Regions from separate parts of the Pseudomonas sp. NLJ1 genome, predicted to be linked through region 2. Evidence: riboswitches for the same ligand, from Rfam matches in the RefSeq annotation. Region 2 holds a riboswitch; the other holds the start of a gene.
What was found. Region 2 has a riboswitch for cobalamin ahead of cobW (cobalamin biosynthesis protein CobW). Riboswitches for the same ligand answer to the same signal wherever they lie in the genome.

Region 1 (3,218 bases), 1.1 Mb from region 2:
ATCCCGGCAAGGATCACCTGGGCGTTGTTGTTGCTGGGGCCGGCTGCCCTGGACAGCACCAGTACCAGAGCGAACGCTGCCAGGGCGCCGATGAAGGCGCCGCCGGACATGCTCAGCGCCAGGCTGCCGAAGCCCAGCAGGCCGACCAGCACCGCACCGGTCGAGGCGCCTGCAGACAACCCCAGCAGGTAAGGCTCGGCCAACGGATTGCGCAACAGTGCCTGCAGGATCACGCCGCAGGTGGCAAGGCCTGCGCCGCAGGCCGCAGCGACCAGGGTGCGGGGCAGGCGGTAGTTCCAGACGATGCCGGCGTCGATCAGGTCGACCGGATAGCCGGCCTGCCACAGGTGGTTGGCCAGCACCTGGCCGACCACGCCGGGCGCCAGGTTGGTTTCACCGATGGCAGTGCCGGCCAGCAGGGCTGCCAACAGGGCGGCCAGGGCAACGGCGATGCAGGGTAGCAGGCGCATCATCATTGGGCTGCTTTGCCGCTGGCGAAGGCGGCGGCCAGCGTCTGCACGCCGCTGAACAAGCGAATGCCGGCCTGCATGGCGTCGGCGTCGAGGATGACGATGCGATCGTGCTTCACCGCGTCCATGTTGCGCGTTACCGGGTCGCTACGCAGGAATGCCAGCTTCTTCTGGTAGTCATCGGCGGGGTAGCGGCGGCGGTCCATGCGGGCAATGATCAGCCACGAGGGGTTGGCCTTGGCCAGGGTTTCCCAGCCTACGGTCGGCCACTCTTCGCTGGACTCGACCACGTTGCGCACGCCGAGGGTACGCAGCATGAAGTCGGCGACCCCCTGGCGGCCCGCCACGTAGGGGTCGATGTGCAGGTCGGCGCTGGAGAACCAGAACAGCGCCGAGGTGGCGGACAGGTCCTTGCCGGCCAGTTGCGCCCTGGCACTGTCCAGGCGGCCTTGGAGCTCGGCATTCAGGGCCGAGCCACGGTCCTGCACGTCGAAGATTGCCGCCAGCTGGCTGACGCTCTTGTAGATGGTGTCGACCTGGAACGCCTGCAGGCGGGTGCCATCGGCGCCCACCAGGTTGTCCTTGCCTTCGCAGTCTGACGGCAGCAGGTAGGTGGGGATGCCCAGTTCATCGAACTGCTCGCGGGTGCCGACCACGCCCTGGGCACCGACCATCCATTCGAACTGCACTGTCACCAGTTGCGGGCGCTTGCCCACTACCGCCTCGAAGCTGGGCTCGTTGTCGGCCAGGCGCGGCACCTTGGCGTTCTGCACCTGGTACTCGGGCAGCACGTTGTTGAACCACAGCGAGGTGGCAGCCAGTTTGTCGCCCAGCCCCAGCGCGTAGAGCAGCTCGGTACTGGCCTGGCCAATGGTGACCGTGCGTTGCGGCGCCTGGGCGAAGGTTTGCGGCTTGCCGCAGTTGTCCAGCGTCAGCGGGTAATGGGTGGCAGCAGCCTGGGCCAGGCCGGTGAGGCCCAGGCCGGCGAGCAGGGTGGCAAAACGGGGCAGCATGCTGGGCGATCTCCTATCGGACAGTTCGGGTGAGGAACGCACGGACAGGCATCGCCGAGCCCCCGCTGGCCGAAGGGGCAACACTGATGGCCAATCCCGGACACCCCGCCGGTTGGTGAATGTAGGCCGGCAGGTCTCCTGACTGGTGCGTCATCGCCTGGCTCCGGCCTTCCCGGGTTCGTGGCCCAGTGGCATCGATGGAGCAGGCTCGGCACCTACAGTTGCGGGGGCAGTTCCGTTTGGCCCGAATTGGCGGGCCTGGGATTCCCTATTGTTTCCGTGGTGGAAACCGGCGGCCGGCATGGTAGACCATCGTGCCGCCGGGTGAAAACGCTTTTCAGAAGTACTTCAGCCAGGTGATGTCGCGCCGCCGCGCCTTCAGGCGGGCGAACCAGCGCACCGGCAGGTACAGCGAAACCGCGAGCAGCACTGCCGCCAGCCACACCGCGGCAATGCCGTCGAAGCCGAAGTAGTCACCATGGTTGCGGCCGAACAGCGCCAGGCTGGCCAGATACAGCAGCTTCAGCACATACAGGTGCAGCAGGTAGAAGAACATCGGTGCCGCACCGAACACCGCCAGGGCACTGATCCAGCGGGCCTGGCCGGCACGTTCGAAGGCGCGCAGCAACATCAGGCCACAGCCCAGGGTCAGCGCCAGGAACAGCAGCGACGGCGGGTACTTGGTGATGTTCAAGAAGCTCATCAGGGTTTGCGTGACGCTCGGGTAAGTGCTCCACGGCGCCTCGCCGTAGCCGTTGACCAGGCGCAGCACGACAAAGCCCAGCAGCGCGATCAGCCCGGCCAGCAGCAGGCGATGCTGGCGTTGGCCGGCCTCGCTGCCACGGGCGAACCAGGGGCCCAGGCCGTAGCCTAGGGCGATGACGCCGATCCACGGCAGTACCGGGTAGGAGGTGCGCAGGCGCAGGCTTTCGGAGAACTCCAGCCAGCCCCGGTCATGCAGGATTGCCCACGGCACATGCAGGGCGGATTCGGCGCCAAAGTGCAGGCCATCGAGCAGGTTGTGGCCGGCGATGATGATTGCGCCCAGGGCGATCAGGGCGGCACGTGGCAGCCACACCAGCAGCGACAGGGCGATCATGCTCACGCCGATGGCCCAGATCACTTGCAGGTAGATGACGCTGGGTGGCAGCTGGAAGGTCCACGCGAAGTTGACCAGGGTGAATTCCAGCGCCACCAGGAACAGCCCGCGCTTGAACAGGAACGCCGCGACATCGCTGCGGCCCTGGTGTTTCTCGCCGTACAGCCAGGCCGACAGGCCGGTCAGCATGACGAACACCGGCGCGCACAGGTGGGCCAGGGTGCGGCTGAAGAACAGCGACGGCTCGGTGGCGTCGATGGCCATAGGGTCGCTGACCTGGCGGTGCAGAAAGAAGGTTTCACGGACGTGGTCCAGGAGCATGAACAGGATCACCAGGCCGCGCAGGGCATCGATGCTCTGCAGGCGCTGGGTGAGCAGGGTGGGGGTGGCGCTGGCGCTTGTCATGGGAGGTCGCTGTTAGGAATCGATGTCAACTGAAACGTTATCTTATAACTAAATTATCCCGGAGAGGTAGATGTTTTTGTGCTGCCTGTGCCGGCCTCTTCGCGGGTAAACCCGCTCCCACAGGTACGTCACCGTATTCGAATTCTGTGATATCCCTGTGGGAGCGGGTTCACCCGCGAAGAGGCCGGTGCAGGCAGTTCAGATCAGAAGCTGTAATCCACCGTCGCAAAG
Region 2 (3,218 bases):
TGTGGCCTGGTAGTGCGCTGCAGTTCGCGCGCCTGGCGTTGCTGCTGCTGTTTCAGCCTGGCAAGTTGCTGTTGGGCCAGCGCCGTCTGGCTGGCTTTCTGGGCCGAATAGAAGCTGTAGTTGCCGCCATAGGCCTGCAAGCCCAGGCTGGTTCCACGAGTGCGCCGCGGGCCCTGTGGGAGCGGGTTCACCCGCGAAACAGGCGACGCGGTGGATGGCACGGGCTTCGCCCGTGTTCGCGGGTGAACCCGCTCCCACATTGCCGGCGGCACCCTTAAGGTGTGCGCTGGACCTGTAGGACCGCGCATGCCCCTGGTTCAGCGCCCCATCAAGCGCTTGCTCCAGTCACCCCCGTGGCTCTGCTGGCAAGCCTCTTCACTGTCAAACCGCACATGCCAGGCCGGATGATCCAGCTGAATGCCGGCCTGCTCCAGTGCAAGGCCCGTCAGCGCCAGCATGCGCACCTTCGCGTCGCCCGCCACGGCGGCGGCCTTGTCGGCCTCTCGCTCGAACACCCAGGTAATACGCAGGCTGGCCGGAAAATCCTCGGGCGCGAGACGGTGGGTAAGCCAGCTGAAACCGACGATCTCGGCCTTGGCGGTTTCGCAGGCTTCGGTCAGGCAAACCACCAGTTCACGCTCCAGGCGTGCCATATCGCGCTTGTTCAGGGGTTTCACCGGTGGGCCTCGCTGCTCAAAGCCACCACTGTAACGCAGTTGCGCCACTTGTTGTCGGCCAGCCCGACAGCAATGGTTGACCACCCGCCAGCCACTGCGTAGCCTTGCCACTTCGAGGTTCTTCGGCCAGGCCGAAGCTAAGACGGGAACGCGGTACAAGCCGCGGCTGCCCCCGCAACTGTAAGCACCGACAACGGATCGACACAGCCACTGCGCCCGCGCGCGGGAAGGCGTCATCCCGCCAGCCTGCTGCACCAGCGGGCACATGGAACGGTGCGAGCCAGGAGACCTGCCTCGTCACGTTTTCGACTTTCAACCGGGCGGGGTGATCCGGTGGCGAACAAGCCCGGCCGGCATGGCCCGCGGCTGTCGTCCTGCATGCCCGCGCCAATCTGCCAAGGGCAATGCGACATGAAAACACTGGCCAAGCTCCCCGTCACCATCGTCACCGGCTTCCTCGGCTCGGGCAAGACTACCTTGCTGCGCCACATGCTCGACAACGCCCAGGGCCGCCGCATTGCGGTGATCGTCAACGAGTTCGGCGAGTTGGGCATCGATGGCGAAATCCTCAAGCAGTGCAGCATCGGTTGCACCGAAGAAGAAGCCAGCGGCCGCGTCTACGAGCTGGCCAACGGCTGCCTGTGCTGCACCGTGCAGGAAGAGTTCTTCCCGGTGATGCGCGAGCTGGTGGCACGCCGTGGCGACCTGGACCATATCCTCATCGAAACCAGCGGCCTGGCCCTGCCCAAACCGCTGGTACAAGCCTTCCAGTGGCCGGAAATCCGCAATGCCTGCACCGTCGACGCGGTGATCACCGTGGTCGACAGCCCGGCCGTGGCCGCCGGCACTTTCGCCGCCTACCCGGACCAGGTCGATGCCCAACGCAAGCTCGACCCCAACCTGGACCACGAATCACCGCTGCACGAACTGTTCGCCGACCAGCTGGCCAGCGCCGACCTGGTGGTGCTGAACAAAGCCGACCTGATCGACGCCGAAGGGCTGGCCAAGGTCCGCGCCGAGGTGGCTGAAGAGCTGCCGCCGGCGGTCAAGGTGATCGAAGCCAGCAGCGGTAAGCTGCCGCTGGAGGTGCTGCTGGGCGTGGGCGCCGAGTCCGAGGCGCACATCGATGGCCGCCGTACCCACCATGATTCGCACCATGACGGCGATGACCATGACGATCATGACCACGACGCCTTCGACTCCATCTCCATCGACCTGCCAGAAGCCGACGAAAGCCTGCTGCTCGACGCCCTGACCCAGCTGGTGGTGGAGTTCGGCATCCTGCGCGCAAAAGGCTTCGCGGCCATCCCCGGCAAGCCGATGCGCCTGCTGGTGCAAGGCGTGGGTACCCGTTTCGACAAGCACTTCGACCGCGCCTGGCGCGCCGACGAGCCGCGCATCACCCGCCTGGTGCTGATCGGCCAGGACCTCGATGCCGCCCAGCTGGAAGCGCGCCTGCGCCAGGCCCTGGGCGCCTGACCCATGCACCTGCTGCGGACCCAGCCCGGCGGCTTCGTGCCGGATGACAGCATTGCCGACCTCGGCCAGACGCCCGCCGAGCTGGTGATTCTCTGCAGCGGCGATTCGCACCTGGCATTGCTCGCCGACACCGCCGAGCAATTGCCCGACGATTACCCCAGCCTGCGCCTGGCCAACCCGATGCAGGTACAGAACCATGCCTCGGTCGACCTGTATGTCGACCAGGTACTGCGCCATGCCAAGGTCATCCTGGTGTCGCTGCACGGTGGCGCAGGCTACTGGCGCTATGGCGTCGAGCAACTGGTCGAGCTGGCCGGCCGTGGCGTGCAGCTGATCCTGGTGCCGGGCGACGACCGTCCGGACCCGGAGCTGACCAGCCTGGGCAATGTCAGCAGCGAGCAGGCCGAACGCCTCTGGCACTACCTGCGCCAGGGCGGCAAGGCCAACGCCATCAACCTGTTCAACTGCCTGGCCAGCCAGTGGCTGGGCCGCGACTATGCCTGGGACGAGCCGCAGCCTTTGCCGCGCACCGCCGTGTATCACCCGGCCAAGGGCAGCGCCACGCTGGAGGACTGGTACCCGCAGTGGCACCCCGAACAGCCGGTGGCGCCGCTGCTGTTCTACCGCTCCCATCTGCAGGCGGCCAACACCGCGTTCATCGATGTGTTCTGCCAGCGCCTGCAGGCCGCCGGGCTCAACCCGTTGCCGATCGCCGTGGCCAGCCTCAAGGAAAGCGCCTGCCTGGAGCAGGTCGAAGCCTGGCTGGACGAGGTGGGTGCCGAAGTGCTGGTCAACACCACCGGCTTTGCCCTGTCCAGCCCCGAGCGCCCCAACCTGCGCCCGTTCCGTCGCGATATCCCGGTACTGCAGGCCATCTGCGCGCAAGACAACCAGCCCGGCTGGGAGGCCAGCGAGCAGGGCCTGGGGGCGCGTGACCTGGCCATGCACATTGCCTTGCCCGAACTGGACGGGCGCATCATCACCCGCCCGGTCAGTTTCAAGGACATGGCGTGGCGCAGCGAGCGCAGCCAGTCTGACGTGGTCTGCTACCGCGCGCACCCC

Region 1: another riboswitch for cobalamin. It lies ahead of R9B85_RS22040 (ABC transporter substrate-binding protein); the one in region 2 lies ahead of cobW (cobalamin biosynthesis protein CobW).

What each region holds. Positions count from the first base shown of each region.
Region 1 is NZ_CP137735.1:4,876,710-4,879,927, forward strand. It holds gene R9B85_RS22035 (FecCD family ABC transporter permease) at 1-473, opposite strand, end outside; gene R9B85_RS22040 (ABC transporter substrate-binding protein) at 473-1,483, opposite strand; cobalamin riboswitch at 1,595-1,792, opposite strand; gene R9B85_RS22045 (DUF1624 domain-containing protein) at 1,821-2,987, opposite strand; gene R9B85_RS22050 (TonB-dependent receptor) at 3,191-3,218, opposite strand, start outside.
Region 2 is NZ_CP137735.1:291,380-294,597, reverse strand. It holds partial or broken gene R9B85_RS01305 (AAA family ATPase) at 1-152, opposite strand, end outside; gene R9B85_RS01300 (hypothetical protein) at 318-677, opposite strand; cobalamin riboswitch at 776-988, shown strand; gene cobW (cobalamin biosynthesis protein CobW) at 1,089-2,156, shown strand; gene cobN (cobaltochelatase subunit CobN) at 2,160-3,218, shown strand, end outside.